One region of the Chitinophaga pendula genome, then DNA from elsewhere that is predicted to be linked to it. Evidence: riboswitches for the same ligand, from Rfam matches in the RefSeq annotation. Region 1 holds a riboswitch; each other region holds the start of a gene.
What was found. Region 1 has a riboswitch for cobalamin ahead of KTO58_RS17025 (ribonucleoside-diphosphate reductase small subunit). Riboswitches for the same ligand answer to the same signal wherever they lie in the genome.

Region 1 (4,345 bases):
TGTGCATAGAGTTTCTCAAATTCTGCACCCCATGTTTCGTGCAGTCCTGGTGCTTCGTGTGGACAGAACAGGGACCATTCGCCATTGGATTCTACTCTCTGCATAAACAGATCGGGTACCCATAAGGCGAAGAAGAGATCGCGTGCACGCATTTCTTCTTTACCGTGGTTTTTACGGAGGTCGAGGAATTCGAACACGTCTGCATGCCAGGGTTCGAGGTAGATGGCAAAAGCACCTTTACGTTTACCACCACCCTGGTCTACATAGCGGGCGGTGTCATTAAATACACGCAGCATGGGAATGATACCATTGGAGGTACCGTTGGTGCCGCTGATATAGGAACCGGTGGCCCGGATGTTGTGAATGCTTAAGCCGATACCGCCAGCGCTTTGAGATATCTTGGCTGTTTGTTTGAGGGTATCGTAGATACCTTCGATGCTATCATCCTTCATGGTGAGGAGGAAGCAGGACGACATCTGTGGTTTAGGTGTGCCGGCGTTAAAGAGGGTGGGGGTCGCATGCGTGAACCAGCGTTCGCTCATGAGATTGTAAGTTTTGATAGCAGCATCAATATCATCTTTATGGATACCTACGGCTACGCGCATGAACATGTGCTGAGGGCGTTCTGCTACTTTACCATCTAATTTGAGGAGGTAGGAACGTTCCAGGGTTTTGAAGCCAAAGTAGTCGAAAGCGAAATCACGATCGTAGATGATGTTAGAGTCCAGTATTTCCGCATTTTTACGGATCACTTCGTATACATCGTCTGATAACAGCGCTGCTGGTTTATTTATCTTCGGATCGATGTAGTCATACAGTTTTTTCATGGTCTTAGAGAAAGACTTCACTGTATTTTTATGCAAGTTACTTACTGCAATGCGGGAGGCCAGCAATGCATAGTCCGGATGTTTGGTTGTGAGGGAGGCGGCTGTTTCTGCAGCCAGGTTGTCCAGTTCTGTGGTCGTTACGCCATCATATAAACCCTGAATCACTTTCTTGGCCACGTCTATTGCGTCTACATATTCCGCATTAAAGCCATAGCACAGCTTTTCTATGCGGGCGGTGATCTTATCAAATTTCACCGCTTCTTTTCTTCCGTCTCTTTTGATTACGAACATGGGAAGTGAATTTATTAGGTTAGTAATTAAGTATATGGAATCCGGAAGGTATTTATTCCGGGCAGGATATATATTAGAAGTCTTCTTCCAGGCTGAAGGTCTGGGTTTCTTTATTCCCCATTACACCCGCTTTCTGGTAGTCGCCCACACGTTTTTCGAAGAAGTTGGTTTTACCCTGGAGTGAGATCATCTCCATGAAATCGAATGGATTGGAAGCGTTAAATATTTTATCGTATCCCAGTTCTTTGAGCCATCTGTCAGCAACGAATTCGATGTACTGTTGCATGAGCCGGCTATTCATACCGATAAGGTCTACGGGTAGTGCATCTGTAATAAATTCTTTTTCGATGTTCACGGCATCCATGATGATGGCATGTACGGCTTCCTGGGTCAATTTATTTTCGAGCATGCTGTACAGGAGGCACGCAAATTCGCAATGGAGACCTTCATCACGGCTGATGAGTTCGTTGGAGAATGTCAGCCCTGGCATTAATCCTCTCTTTTTAAGCCAGAAGATGGAGCAGAAGCTACCGCTAAAGAAGATACCCTCTACGGCGGCGAAGGCGACGAGGCGTTCGGCAAAATTGCCATTTTCGATCCAGCGCAGTGCCCACTCAGCTTTTTTCTTTACAGCAGGTACGGTATCGATGGCATGGAACAGTCTATCTTTTTCTGCAGGATCTTTCACATAGGTATCGATCAGCAGGGCGTAAGTTTCGGAGTGTATGTTCTCCATCATGATCTGGAAACCGTAGAAGCAGCGCGCTTCCGGTATTTGTACTTCGCTCATGAAGTTGACGGCGAGGTTTTCATTTACGATACCGTCGCTAGCTGCAAAAAAAGCAAGTACATGTGATATGAAGTGGCGTTCGCCATCGTTGAGGTTCGCCCAATCTTTCAGATCTCCGCTCAGGTCAATCTCTTCCGCTGTCCAGAAACTGGCCTCGTGACGTTTATATGTTTCCCAAATTTTAGGGTAATTAATTGGCAACAACACAAAACGGTCTTTATTCTCTTTCAACAAGATTTCATTCTCGTAATTCATATGCAGCGATTTTAAATATTTGAATTCTTTTTCCTGTCCCTATTGTTGGCGGATCCTGGAGACACGAAGGCTGACAACTATCTTGTGGGAGAGAGCAGTGTCACTTTCGCCAATACCCTGATACGCGAAGGTTTTGACAAATATGTTGCGTTGGCAGGTATGCTGGCTTTCCGTTATTACAACTTTCCCCTTTTCAAGATAGAAAACGGTGATTTTCAGGTAATATCAGGTTGAATTTGCGGCTTCAACCTCTTCCTGGTATATGGAAGTGGATCACAGTAGCGCGTCTGCCCGTGATTTTCACACGGTTCCCCCCATTAATCCCGGGTTTGCGCGCCCGGGAACCAATGCAACAAAGTCAAGAACTGCTACAAATGTACAGACCTGCGATTGCGTGAGCAGATTTAATTGCTCACAGCCTGTGGAAAAATGATGTAGGTAAAAATAGAACAATCCGGAAGATGTGCAGGGGTGGGCATTTCGTGTCAAGATACCCTACAGCGGTTGAAGATTATTAGAAATATTACTATTTTATTACTTGTTTTCGGAATGGTATATTAATTGTAAATGTTGTTAATTAAATTAATACATTAATAGTTCAGACCTATATTTATGTCATATTTTTTAAATATACGTGTCGTTTTGACGAGTGGAAATATTTTTAATAAGGGTTGCTGAGACCGGCTTGTTTTTTTGGACTTCCGGCTTTTCAGGTTTTCGGAATCTTAGACAAATTTTATGTCAGCTATTTTATTAAAGGATATAAAAAAATATTACGGGGATACACTTGCCTTGGATATAGGGCATTTATCACTGGATGAGGGCATCTATTGGGTACAGGGGGGGAATGGCGCCGGTAAGACTACCTGGTTGAAGGTGATGGCAGGTTTGCTTTCCTTCCGGGGGGAGATCCTCTTACAAGGAGCCGTGAGTAGCCTTCATCATCCGGTTGCTTACCGGCGGAAGGTCAACTATGGAGAGGCGGAGCCGTTGTATCCAGGGTTTCTGACGGGCAGGGAGTTATTACGGTTGTACCTGAGTACCAAGGGTGGAGATGCTGACCGCATTCTGGAATTGGGGGCGGCGATGGGGGTAAATGATTTTTTGTTACGCCCGGTCAGTACGTATTCCAGTGGTATGTTAAAAAAGTTGTCCTTATTACTAAGTTTTACGGGAGTTCCTTCGTTGATATTATTGGATGAGCCGTTGATCACGCTAGACGTACAGACGATCCCATTATTATATGATATGATCAGGGAGTGGCGTGAGGAGTATGGTGTCACTTTTTGTATTACTTCTCATCAGGTGATTGCGGAAACGGAGTTTGCTGTAAATGGAACGCTCCTGGTGGAGAACCGTCAGGTGCGGATAATCGGATGAGAAAAAAATGAAAGGTATGTTTGAGTCATTTCGTTTGTTGAGTAAGATATTTACAAGTCGTTTCTATATTACGAATACCGGCTTTTTTCTGCTGCTGTTCTACCTGTTATTTGGGGTGGTGGAAGGTGGACAACTATTGCAATATCACGTGGGGTTAATGAAAGGATTTCTGCAGCACCGGGGCTTTTTGTTGGTGGTATTGGGATTATGGTTGTTGTATAACGGAAAGTGTCTGTATTTTATATTAAAGACGATACAGACACCTGGGTATGGTTTTCTCTATCCTGTGATAGGGTCTTTGTCAAGATGGCGAAGATATATACTCTGGTGTTCAATACAGATCACTATTTACTTTCCGGTACTTGTTTATGCCGGAATTTCAGCAGGGGTGGCCGCAAAGATGGGATTGTCGGGTACTGCGTTCTTATTGTTGCTATTCAATATACTGATGTGTATACTACCGGTGGCGATATACGATAGAAAACTGTGGCGTCCCGAGTTGGCTGATTTTACCGGTCATTTTCAGCAATGGTTAAACCGGCGTTGGGTAAGGCCATTTTCGCTGTATTACATATTTGAGTTACTGACGAATCATACCCGGATGTTGCTGAGTACAAAAGTATTTTCAGGTGCTATATTATTGTTGACCTTTATGTTAATGCGCACAACGGTTTATGATGATCGGGTAGTGCTGTGTGGTGTATTGTTGAGTTGCATCATTCATACGGGCGTGATATTTTATCACCGTTTTTTTGAGGACCAGTATCTGCAGTTCACGCGTAACCTGCCGATGCAGTTGGCA
Region 2 (4,345 bases), 1.4 Mb from region 1:
TCTGCTACGTTCTTTTGTCCGATGGATAGGCCGTTTGCATGGGCTGTAGTGATCAGGTAGTCCATATATTTCCGTGCATCCGACTCTGTAAGTGAAAATCCTGTCACTGTTGCAAAGCCGTCCAGGTTGTCTGGCTCAATGCCATCAAACCCTTTCTGAATGATCATATTAAATCTTGAATTTAACCATGGTTTTAACTTATCGATCTGCCGGATGTCAAGCCATCTTTCTTTTGGCCACTGATCGTATCGTTTACCGATAACTTCCGCAGGAAGTAAGGACGCATCATTCCTGTCGTTTTCCAAGGTACCTACAGATAGATAAGCAATTACCTTATGTCCTTTGGCATGCAGGGAGGCTACCGTGGCAGGACTGGTTGTGAATGCATCAACATCCACCACAGTACCGGAAAAAGTATTATTAGAATTAACGTCATCTAATACCCAATCGAAACTTATGCCGGCAGTTGGCTTCCACCAGGTGGTTTTCCCTCCCGGAAGTGTTGTGCTATCAGTTGGATTAATAATTTCTTCGTTGTCTTGTCCTTTGCTACATGAGGCCGCAAGTACAGCTAGGCTGCATACTAATATCATCTTTTTCCTAACAATCATTATCTGAAATTTAATTACTGCTGATAAACGGAGGTGGCATTGGCATATTGTAAGTCAGTATTCATATGAGACTTATTTAACAACTTTATAACAAAGTCAATACTGGCTTGTAGGTATATCCCCCTAAATAGCACTATGAAAAAAGTGCTAAAATTTGAAAAGATCTTCCGCTCCGATTTAAAAATAGTAAACGGCGAAGGAAAGTCTGTTGTTCGAAGATGTGGAGGGAAATGCCGGGGAAGCTGCGTTGGTGGTTTCCTTATCCAGGGCACCTTATGTTTTTACGCATCTAGGATGATAACGGCTTTGGCTGATGTATGTAATAAAGTATTGAGTACATTCAAAATACAAGCAGCAGTCGTGCTAAAATCGACTGCTACTTGTATACCCTCTACGTTATTTGGGTCTGGAGTAACGTATCAAAGATTTATATTGTGCGTGTTTTTGTTTTCGCACATTACAAAAGTACTATGCGTGCTCCCGATGCTCTTTACTGACCCCAATTTATTGAATACAAAATCCTGGTAATGTTTCATGTCCCTGGCATAAACCTTCAATAAAAAGTCATAGTCGCCGGATATATTGTAACACTCAGTAACCTCCTGTAACCGCATAATGTCGGCAACAAACTGGCTTCCGATGCTTTTGTCATGATGTTTGAGGCGGATATTACAAAAAACGATTAATCCATAGCCGAGTTTTTCGGCATCAACCAAGGCTATATATTTTTTTATATACCCACCAGCTTCCAGCTTTTTTACCCGTTCGAATACTGGTGAAGCAGAAAGATTGACTTTTGCTGCCAACTCTTTGACGGTGATAGTAGAATTTTCACTGAGTAATTTAAGTAGATGTTTATCTGTATCATCTAATTGCTCCATAAAATAATTTTCTTTTTTGGCATAAAATACTCCACTTGGAAAGGTTTATTTCCTTTATTTTTTATAAAAGTAGTTTTTTATTCTGAATTTATGTCACTTTTTAGGATGAGAGGTGTTTATTTGTAGATTTGCTCCGATTTTAGTTCTTTTCATACTTTATCGACCAGAATAGGTTGCTGATGAGAATCAGTATTAAAAGGGAACCGTGTGAAAATCACGGACTGTCGCGCAACTGTAAGTAACGAAAAAGGTTTTTTCCATGTATGTCCACTGTTTGTCATTACAGATGGGAAGGACGGAGAAGATGTTACAAGTCAGGAGACCTGCCCATACTGGAAGGACGATGCTTTCGCGTAATGAAGCAAAGGTCTCATTTTGATGGTGTCTGTCGGCCACATATCTGTGCTCTGACAGGCTATCATATGCCTTTCCCCTGCAAAGCATTGTGAGGTTTGTAAAGACAACTGTAATTGTTTTAACTAAATTTTCAAGGAAAATGCTTACGCAAAACCTGGGCTATCCGCGGATTGGTAGCCAAAGACAACTTAAAAAAGCAAACGAACAGTATTGGGCAGGCAAGATTGACCTGAACGAATTAAAAGACTCTGCACGCAAGATTAGAGAGGAAAACTGGCAAACCCAACTCGATGCGGGTATCGACCTGATCCCCTGCAATGATTTCAGCTTTTATGACCAGGTACTGGACACCAGCCTGATGTTAGGTGTTATCCCTGAGCGCTACGCTCCCGTACTTTCCCAGGTAAAAGCCAACAGCCAAATCGATCTTTACTTTGCAATGGCACGTGGCTACCAGAAAGATGGTCTGGACATCACTGCAATGGAAATGACTAAATGGCTGGACACCAACTATCATTATATCGTACCAGAATTCAAGGCTAACCAGGAATTCCGAATTTTCAATGACAATATTTTTACCACATACCAAGACGCTAAAAAACAAGTGGGACAGAAGGCTAAACCTGTATTGGTAGGTCCGGTAAGTTATTTGCTGTTTGGAAAAGAAAAAGAACAAGGTTTTGAACGTATTGATCTGATCAAAAAAATCGTTCCGGTTTATGTCGCTATCATTAACCGCCTGAAAGAACAGGGCGCAGAATGGATACAGTTGGACGAGCCTAGCCTGGTGCTTGACCTTTCCAAAAAAGATAAAGAAGCATTTGAGTACGCATATCGTGAAATTGCTGCCCAGGTAAGTGGGGTTAAATTATTGGTAGCCACTTATTTCGATGCACTATTAGATAATACCCAACTGGCCGTTAGCCTTCCGGTTAATGCGCTGCATATAGATCTCGTACGTGCTCCTGAGCAACTGGAGGAATTACTGGTATTGATCCCGGGGGGCCTTCAGTTATCGCTCGGCGTTATTGACGGCCGTAATGTCTGGAAGAACGACTACGAAAAATCTTTAGGGTTTATCAATAAGGCAATTGAGCAACTTGGTGAGGATAGGGTGATCATTGCCCCTTCCTGTTCGTTGCTCCATAGCCCGATCGATCTCGACTTGGAGAATACTCTTGATGCTGAGATCAAGAACTGGATGGCTTTTGCAAAACAGAAGCTGACAGAGGTGAGCGAATTAAAACAAATTGTTACCGGAAATGCGGCTTTGCTTGATGCAAATAAAAAAGCTATCGGTAGCAGACGTTCATCTGGCAAGGTACACAAACAAGCAGTGAAAGATCGCGTAGCTGCTATTACTGCTGCCGATGCTTCCCGTAAAAGTGCATTCCCGGTTCGTCAGCAGCTGCACCGTGAGCGCTTCAACCTGCCGGCATTCCCCACTACAACCATCGGTTCATTCCCGCAAACAGACGATATCCGTCAACTTCGTGCTAAATTCAAAAAGGGAGATCTTACTACCGAACAATATGAAAAGGCTATCGAACAGGCGACTATCGACACCATTCGCTGGCAGGAAGAAATAGGTCTGGATGTACTGGTACACGGAGAATTCGAGCGCAATGACATGGTGGAGTACTTTGGAGAACAGTTGGATGGATTCCTGTTTACCAAAAATGGTTGGGTTCAAAGTTATGGTAGCCGCTGCGTAAAGCCTCCTGTTATATTTGGCGACGTTAGCCGTCCAAATGATATGACCGTACGTTGGAGCACTTTTGCCGCAGCGCAAACAGATAAGCCAATGAAAGGCATGCTGACTGGTCCCGTAACCATCCTACAGTGGTCTTTTGTACGTGATGACCAGCCACGTGAAGCAACTACCAAACAGATAGCGCTTGCTATCCGTGATGAAGTAGTTGCACTGGAAAAAGCAGGTATCGGTATTATTCAGATCGATGAAGCGGCGATTCGCGAAGGTTTACCTCTGCGCAAAGCAAAACGCCCGCATTACCTCGACTGGGCGGTAGGCTCATTCCGTATTACCGCCAGTGGAGTAGAAGACAAGACACAGATCCACACCCATATGTGCTACAGCGAGTTCAATGATATTATTGAACATATCGCAGCTATGGATGCCGATGTTATCACCATCGAAACATCCCGCTCGCAAATGGAACTTTTGCAGGCGTTTGCCCATTTCGAGTATCCGAACGAAATCGGACCAGGTGTTTACGATATCCACTCACCTCGTGTGCCTAGTACTGAAGAAATGGCTTCCCTGCTTGCAAAAGCAGCAGACCTGCTGCCCGCTCGTAACCTCTGGGTGAACCCTGACTGTGGGCTGAAGACACGTAAATGGCCAGAAACCAAAGCTGCTCTGGAAAATATGGTGGCTGCGGCTCAACAGGCACGTGAAGAGATCAGCACTGAAAGCCTCGTATAGAATAGCCTGTTTATAAACACAAACACCAGGCATCGGCAAATACCGTTGCC
Region 3 (4,345 bases), 1.2 Mb from region 1:
AGTAGCATTCCCCAAACTACTCTACAAACCCATCCGCTCCGTATACTACTTCATGCAGAGCAACATGGCCATGTATAATAAAGACCTCGACAAAGCCGAAGCCACTATCCGCCAAAGCATCAAGTCCGGTAGCCCCATGAAAGAATACGAAGGCATGCAATACTTCCAGCTAGGTACCATCGCCTATCAGAAAAATGACCTCAAAGGCGCCGACCAAAACCTGAAAAAAGCCGTGCGAATGGGCCTCCCCGATAAAGAAAATACCGCCGCAGCATTGCTCACACTGGCCTCCATCGCCATGAGCCGCCGCGACTTCAAAACAGCAAAAGACTTCTTCCGCCGCGCTAAAGCACAAAAACCAACCACAGAACAACTCGTAAGCCAAATAAAAGAAATGGATAAGTACATCTCCCGTATGCCGGGTTGATGACCTTCATATATCATTGATAATGAAAGGCTGAAGGACACATATCCTCCAGCCTTTCGCTTTATAAGAAAGAGTTTCGATAAAAAAATGTAGGTTTGCGCTCACATTAAGCCTGCTGACAATAGTATTGTTACACTAATAATCAGACTTAATCCAACCAAACTACCTAAATATCTGATATGTCTATCAAGAACCTAAATCCAAGATTTAGTATCCTGATGCTGTTCATCCTGGCAGCCGGCGTCCTCCGCGTACTAAATGGCGGACAACTCACTCCATTCTCTAATATCACCCCCATCGGTGCAATGGCCCTCTTCGGCGGCGCCTACTTCTCCGATAAATGGAAATCATACATCCTCCCCTTGCTCACCCTCTTCGTCAGCGACGTTCTCATGATGGAACTGTTCTACAAAGAACACATGCAAGGCCTCCTCTATAGCGGATGGATATGGACATACCTTAGCTTCGCCGCTATGGTCCTCGTAGGACAACTGATCATCCGCAAAGTGAACGCTACCAACGTACTCGTCGCAGCTGTCGCCGCCGTAGTAGCCCACTGGATCATCGCCGATATCGGCCCATTCCTCTATGGCATCGATATCACCACCGGCCAGCCTTTCCCAAAAAATGCTGCCGGACTGGCCAAGTGCCTCGCACTCGCCATCCCTTACATGAAAAATATGCTCATCGGTAACCTCGTGTACAGCATCCTCTTCTTCGGAGGTTTCGAACTCGTACAACGTAGCTACCCCGCTGCAGCAGCTCATTCATAAACAATAACAAACCGGCGGCTCGCTGCCGGTATCTTAACACATACCAATACCTGGTGATCCCGGCCCTCAACAAACCTGGATCTTAAAAGGGAATCCGGTGCAAATCCGGAGCTATCCCCGTAGCTGTAATACTGCTCCGCCCGTAAGCGGAAGTGAATGCCAATAAAGTCACTGCTCCTCAAAAAGTGGGAAGACGGCCTTCAAAACAGTAAGCCAGAAGACCTGCCAGATATCAATCACTTTCAGCGCTTTCGGGTGAAAAGCAACGATAGCCCCGGTTACGCCCCCCAGCGTACCCCGATTGGCACGTACTTTCCCCTCCCCGTAGCGCTGTCTGTCAATACCAAAAAATGCGCTACGTGAAACGTTTGCTTACAGCATGTTGCTACTACTCACTTCTCATCGCCTGCCTAATACCGCAGTCGCTGACTGCTCAAAATACCCCTAACGATACCTCCCGGCACCTCCGGGAAATCAATGTCAACGCCAAATACCTGCTGGACAACACCAGCTCCCCTACCCCCGCACAAACACTCGACATCGAACAACTCAAAAAACTAACCGCTACCTCCGTCGCTGATGCCATCAAGTCATTCTCCGGCGTTCAAATAAAAGATTATGGCGGCATAGGCGGCCTCAAAACCGTCAACGTCCGCAGCCTCGGCAGCAACCACGTCGGCGTATTCTACGATGGCATCCAAGTAGGCAACCCACAAAATGGAAGCATCGACCTGGGCAAATTCTCCCTCGACAACCTCGAAATGATCACCCTCTTCAATGGCCAAAGCAATGACATCTTCCTCCCCGCCCGCAACTTCTCCGCCGCCAGCACCCTCTACCTCAAACCCATCAAACCCTCCTTCGCAAAAGGCGAAAACATACATGGCAAAGCTACCTTCAAAACCGGCTCCTTCGGCCTCCTGAACCCCGGCCTCCTCTGGCAGCAAAAAATAAATGACCGCATCTCCGCCTCCATCAGCACCGAATGGATCAACGCCAACGGTCGCTATAAATTCAAAAGAGATGAAGCGGATAAAACACCCCTCACCCGCACCAACGCCGATATCAACGCCTTCCGCGTAGAAGCCGCCGTCAACGGCAATATGAAAGATAGCAGCGATTGGTCCCTCCGCTTGTATCACTACCAGTCCGAACGCGGACTACCGGGCTATATCCTCGTCGATAACTTCGACCACCGACAAAGACAGGAAGACCGCAACATCTTCATCCAGGCACACTACAAAAAAACATTCCACCCCAAATACAGCCTCCTGGTCAACGCCAAATTCGCTAACGACTATATGCGATACACCGACCCGGATGTACTCAACACCGCCAAATTCCAGGACAACAGGTATACCCAACAGGAACTATACCTCTCCCTGGCCAACAAATACAGCATCAAATCCTGGTGGGACCTATCCCTCAGCGGAGACTTCATCTACAACTATGTAAAAGGCTCCCAGGTAGGATTCGCATTCCCAACCCGCTACACCGGGTACGGCGCCCTCGCCACCGCCATCAAACTACCACAACTCGAACTGCAAGCCAATCTCCTCGGTACCGCCGTCAGCGAATCCGTGAAGTTCGGCACCGCAGCTCCCAACAAACAAATACTCACACCCGCAATATCGATCGCCTATCAACCTCTGAAACACGAAGAGTTCTACATAAGGGCCTTCTATAAAGACATCTTCCGGATGCCCACCCTCAACGATCTCTACTACCTCCTGATAGGAAACGCCAAGCTGAAACCAGAATATACCAAACAATACAACCTGGGCCTCACCTGGAGAAAAATGACCACCAGCGCCCTTAAAAACTTCTCCATCCAGGTAGATGCATACTACAACAACGTCACCGACAAAATAGTCGCCATCCCCACCGCCAACATGTTCCGCTGGACCATGATCAACCTGGGCAAAGTAGATATCAAAGGCGTCGACATTACACAAAAAAACGATTGGCAACTACCAGCTACCATCACCCTCCATACAGATATCAATTACACCTGGCAGCACGCCAGAGAACTCTCTTTCGGCATCAACAACCCAATCCCCGTCCCATACATGCCCACACATAGCGGCGCTGTAAACCTCGGACTGGAATGGCGCACCTGGGAACTGACCTACCGATTCAACTACGTCGGCGACCGGTTTGCCGACTTCGCAGACCCGCCGAAAAATTATATGCCCGCGTGGTATACTTCAGATATAGTAGCCGCTTACAATCTCCGTACCCGCAAATTCAAAGACATCCGGTTCACCGCAGAACTCAACAACATCCTGAACAAGTACTACGATGTCGCCTACAACTACCCGATGCCAGGTCGCAATTTCCGCTTCATGGCATCATTCTCATTTTAAAAATTGAACAGTATGAATAACAATTCTATTAAACAACACGCAAAACTGCTCAGCCTCTTCACCGCCGCAGCACTTTTCGTCACCGCTTGTAGTAAAAAAGATGCCCCCATCCCGGAACCTCCCGTAGTAGATGAAGGCATATACATCCTCAATGAAGGCAACATGGGTACCAACAGTGCTACCCTCGATTACTTCGACTTCAAACAACAAAGACTTAGCTTCAACATCTTCACCGCCGCAAACCCCAACAAAACAGACTCACTCAATAACAGACTGGGTAACAAACTGGGCGACGTAGGACAGGACGTAAAGGTTTACGGCAGCAAAATGTATATCGTCGTAAACAATAGTAACAAAGTAGAAGTAGTAGATGCCAAAACAGTAAAATCTATCAAAACCATCTATCTGCCCAAAAAACAACCACGCTACGTAGCTTTCTATAAAGACAAAGCCTTCGTAAACGCATACGATGGCACCGTAACCGTAATTGATACCGGCAACCTCTCCATCGTAAAAAGTATCAAAGTCGGTAAAACCCCCGAAGGCATGACCGTAGTAGGTGATAAACTCTACGTAGCCAACGCCGGCTGGCAGGATGTCGTATACGCTCCCCCCGGCACCGTTGGCCAGTACGACTCCACACTCTCTGTCATCGACCTCAACTCCCTGACAGAGATCAAAAAAGTAGTCGTAACCAAAAACATGGGCCGGCTCGTAGCAGATAAATATGGCGATATCTATTGCGTCGGCCAGGATCAATACGCAGGCGCCGTAGTCGT
Region 4 (4,345 bases), 3.6 Mb from region 1:
TGTATATTTCCAGTTTACCCACATTTTCCATAGACTTTTCAATGTTGTCAATGGGCTTGCCGATACGTTGTATACCTTTATCGATCATGCGGGCGATGGCACCGGAGGTATTTTTAGCGAGGGAGCGGGCACCTTGTATATTGCCGGTGGTGATATGATCCCGGATCATCGGCATGAAGTTGTCTTCCAGTTTACCTGCTTTGGCGATAGCGAGGTAACGCTCTACAAAAACGTATACTGCTGCCAGGGAGAGTACAGCTAATGGTATCATCAGCACACCACCTTTCGAAAGCATATCCAGCAGTTTCATTTCCTGGGCAGCGCCGGTAGCAGCAGTGGCTGCATGTGCTACAGTGTCTGCTTTTGGCGCCAGCAGAGTATCCTGCAGTAAAGTAACAAGTCCTAAGAGCATGAATAAAATTTTAACCCTGCAAAAGTATTAATTTCAGAAGCAATAATAGGGTAAGGTACTAATAAAATAGTTAAAGTTTAAACGCAATAACCAGCAATTCTAGTACTTAGCTATGCTCTTCCCATATTTGTGCCAGATAGACGATGGTCTGCACGGCTTTTTGCATGTCCTGTATGCTTACATACTCATGCTTGCTGTGCAAGGCCATTTCCCCTGTGAATATATTCGGACAGGGCAAGCCCAGGAAAGAAAGCCGGGCGCCATCTGTACCACCGCGGATGATCATCTTGAGCGGTGCCACACCAGCTCTTTTCATAGCCTCAGCAGCATAGACGGTCACTTGCGGATGCTTATCCAGTACCTCTTTCATATTACGGTATTGTTCTGTTACCTGGAAAGTAGCGATAGCGGTAGGATACTTGCTCATAACATGTTCCATAAGGCGACGAAGGTAAAACTCATGTCCCTCCAGTTCCGGTGTGGTGAAATCACGGATGATAAAGTCGATCTCGGCTTTTTCAACTATTCCCTGTATACGTACGGGATGAATGAATCCCTGGCGGTTTTCTGTCGTCTCGGGAGACAGTATCTCTTTCGGCAACGCATCTACGATCTCCGACGCTATTTTGATGGCACTTACCAGCTTACCTTTGGCGGATCCCGGATGTGCACTTACCCCTTTTATAGTGATCTTTACGGCATCAGCGGAAAAGTTCTCATCTTCCACTGATCCCCGCTCACCTCCATCCATCGTATAGCCGAAAGAAGCACCCAATCGCTGCATATCCACTTTGTCCACGCCTCTTCCGATCTCTTCATCGGGGGTAAAGAGGATGCGGATCGCGCCATGTTTGATCTCGGGGTGCTGCAGCAGGAAGTGGGCAGCATCCATGATCTCTGCCACGCCTGCCTTGTCATCGGCACCCAGCAGCGTAGTACCACTCGCAGTGATGATATCATCTCCTTTGCGGGAAGCCAGGTAAGGATGTTCGGCTGCACGGATCACCTGTGTGTCGTCATCCGGCAGGATAATATCCGTACCATCGTACTGATGATGGATGATCGGTTTTACATCCTTTCCGCTGCAATCGCTGGAGGTATCGACATGCGAACAGAAACAGATCACAGGTACGGTTTTGTCGGTATTCGCGGGGATGGTAGCATAGACATATCCGTATTCATCCAATACCGCATCTTCGATCCCCATTTCCCGTAGTTCCTGTACTAGCAGGCGGGACAGCTCCTTTTGTTTTTCTGTGCTGGGATAGGTATGGCTCAGCGGATCCGATTCGGTATCTATCTGTACATAGCGGATAAACCGGTCCACTACGGTATATTGGTAATCTGTAAACATTTTACAAACCTAAGGATTTTTTTTGCTGTGCTATCTATCTGCCAGGCGCTAAAGAAAGAGATAACAAAAACAGACAGATAGGACGTGGTACCGGATATTACGCGCTTAAATCCTATATTTGTAATGGTTCTTTACACACTCAATGCTGTTTGCGGTTTCCGGTCTGTGACCGGGATTAAAAAGGAACCGTGTGAAAATCACGGGCTGACGCGCAACTGTAAGTAACCTTTGAAAAAGGTTATGACCAACGATACCCATTATCCCTGTTAGGGATGAGAAGGGTGGTCATAGCCGTTACAAGCCAGGAGACTTGCCGTAAACAAATTGATGTATGCTTCGCGGAAAAAAAGCATTATTCAGGCAATTGGCAGTACTTCCCCCCACAGGCATCGTGTGCCTGTTACTGTTCCATTCCTTTATCCTGCCAGCTCCCTTCGGCAAGTGTACGCGTAGTAATACCGGTATTTTTCACTTAAAACAACCGTACCCGTATGTTAACAAACGTACCAGGCTACCCGCGTATCGGTAGCGGCAGGGAACTAAAAAAAGCCAACGAGGCTTATTGGGCGGGCACAGCTTCCCTCGAAAAACTACAACTTACTGCCCGTCAGCTCCGCCGCCAGAATTGGGAGGCGATGCAGCAGGCCGGTATTGACCTCATCCCTTCCAACGATTTTTCTTACTACGATCAGGTGCTCGATATGTGTCTGATGACGGGTACAATCCCTGCCAGGTTCAAGCCATTACTGGAGCGGCTGGCCAGTCCCCAAAGCCTGGAGCTGTATTTCGCGATGGCCAGGGGCTATCAGAAAAACGGGCTCGACATTACCGCCATGGAGATGACAAAATGGTTTGATACCAACTATCACTATCTGGTCCCCGAATTCGATACTACCCAGCAATACCGGCTGTTAAGCCATAAATGTGTAGAGGAGTTCCGCGAAGCGAAAAGCCTCGGTATCCACACTAAACCGGTAATCATTGGCCCCCTGACATTCCTGTTGCTTGGTAAGATCAAGGATCACTCCCTGCACCTACATAGTTTGCTGGAGCAGTTACTACCAGTATACCTGCAGCTGCTGACCGCACTACAGGAAGCTGGCGCTACCTGGATACAGATCGATGAGCCTTACCTCGCGATGGATCTCAACCCGGCTATACATCAGCTGTATATCAATACTTACAACCGTATCCACCAGGCTATACCTGGTCTGCAACTGTTGATCGCCACCTATTTTGATGCCTTGGGCGACAACCTGGCAACGGCGCTGCAACTACCGGTACAGGCCCTGCATATTGACCTGGTACGCGCACCTCAACAGCTGACCACAGTATTACAACAGCTGCCGGCTGGTATGCAACTGTCGCTGGGTGTGGTAGATGGCCGTAACATATGGAAAAATGATTATCAGCTATCACTCGCATTGATCAACGAAGCTGTGCAAGCAATCGGCCAGGATCGTGTATGGATCAGCAGCGCTTGCTCCTTACTCCATACTCCCTACGATCTGGATTTGGAACAAGACGAACAGGTATTGACAAGGGAGATCAAACACTGGATGGCATTTGCAAAACAGAAGCTGCATGAGATCGCTGACCTGGCACAGATTGCTACCGGCAACAACACCTCGCTGGCGGCTAATATGGCAGCGATGCAAGCAAAGCAGCATTCTCCGCTGATCCACAAACCTGCAGTAAAAGCGCGGGTAGCAGCACTGGACGAATCGCATGCTACCCGTAAGAGCCCATTCCATGTAAGGCAGGAATCGCAGGAAGTAGCCTTTCAATTGCCGCTGTTCCCCACCACAACCATCGGTTCTTTCCCGCAGACGGCAGAGATCCGTCAGCTACGTGCACAGCTGAAAAAAGGCACTATCTCTTCCGAAGAATATCATCAGCGGATCAAAGCAGCGATCGCCGAGACCGTGAAATGGCAGGAAAGCCTGCACCTGGATGTACTGGTGCATGGCGAATTTGAGCGTAATGATATGGTGGAATATTTCGGCGAGCAGCTGGAAGGTTTTGTATTCACCCAAAACGGATGGGTACAGAGCTACGGCAGCCGTTGTGTAAAACCACCCATTATTTACGGCGATGTGCAACGTACACATCCGATGACAGTAGCCTGGAGCAGCTATGCCCAATCGCTCACCAAAAAGCCCATGAAGGGAATGCTGACAGGGCCTGTCACCATCCTGCAATGGTCTTTCGTACGCAATGACCAACCCCGTGCAGATACAACTTTCCAGATAGCACTGGCTATCCGCGATGAAGTTTCTGATCTCGAAAAAGCCGGTATTAGAGTGATACAGGTAGATGAACCTGCTGTAAGAGAAGGCTTACCATTAAGAAGAGCCAATTGGGATGCCTATCTGCAATGGGCAGTACAGGCATTCCGTATTGCTGTTTGTAGCGTACTGGATGATACACAGATCCATACTCACATGTGTTATGCTGAGTTCAATGACATCATTGACAGCATCGCTGCAATGGATGCGGATGTTATCACGATCGAGACCTCCCGCTCTCAGATGGAACTGCTGGAAGCATTCGCCCGCTTCAAGTATCCTAACGAGATC

Region 2: it holds a riboswitch for cobalamin, as region 1 does, so the genes downstream of both, metE (5-methyltetrahydropteroyltriglutamate--homocysteine S-methyltransferase) here and KTO58_RS17025 (ribonucleoside-diphosphate reductase small subunit) in region 1, are expected to answer to the same signal.
Region 3: it holds a riboswitch for cobalamin, as region 1 does, so the genes downstream of both, KTO58_RS21955 (TonB-dependent receptor) here and KTO58_RS17025 (ribonucleoside-diphosphate reductase small subunit) in region 1, are expected to answer to the same signal.
Region 4: it holds a riboswitch for cobalamin, as region 1 does, so the genes downstream of both, metE (5-methyltetrahydropteroyltriglutamate--homocysteine S-methyltransferase) here and KTO58_RS17025 (ribonucleoside-diphosphate reductase small subunit) in region 1, are expected to answer to the same signal.

The regions. Positions count from the first base shown of each region.
Region 1 is NZ_CP077769.1:4,740,619-4,744,963, reverse strand. Features, by position in the region: gene KTO58_RS17030 (ribonucleoside-diphosphate reductase subunit alpha) at 1-1,118, opposite strand, end outside; gene KTO58_RS17025 (ribonucleoside-diphosphate reductase small subunit) at 1,192-2,163, opposite strand; cobalamin riboswitch at 2,299-2,527, opposite strand; gene KTO58_RS17020 (ABC transporter ATP-binding protein) at 2,902-3,543, shown strand; gene KTO58_RS17015 (hypothetical protein) at 3,560-4,345, shown strand, end outside.
Region 2 is NZ_CP077769.1:3,365,680-3,370,024, reverse strand. Features, by position in the region: gene KTO58_RS11710 (endo alpha-1,4 polygalactosaminidase) at 1-611, opposite strand, end outside; gene KTO58_RS11705 (Lrp/AsnC family transcriptional regulator) at 1,031-1,492, opposite strand; cobalamin riboswitch at 1,646-1,837, shown strand; gene metE (5-methyltetrahydropteroyltriglutamate--homocysteine S-methyltransferase) at 1,989-4,295, shown strand.
Region 3 is NZ_CP077769.1:5,926,749-5,931,093, forward strand. Features, by position in the region: gene KTO58_RS21945 (tetratricopeptide repeat protein) at 1-427, shown strand, start outside; gene KTO58_RS21950 (DUF6580 family putative transport protein) at 607-1,200, shown strand; cobalamin riboswitch at 1,235-1,444, shown strand; gene KTO58_RS21955 (TonB-dependent receptor) at 1,560-3,566, shown strand; gene KTO58_RS21960 (YncE family protein) at 3,579-4,345, shown strand, end outside.
Region 4 is NZ_CP077769.1:629,992-634,336, reverse strand. Features, by position in the region: gene KTO58_RS02545 (MotA/TolQ/ExbB proton channel family protein) at 1-412, opposite strand, end outside; gene pepT (peptidase T) at 519-1,766, opposite strand; cobalamin riboswitch at 1,902-2,098, shown strand; gene metE (5-methyltetrahydropteroyltriglutamate--homocysteine S-methyltransferase) at 2,258-4,345, shown strand, end outside.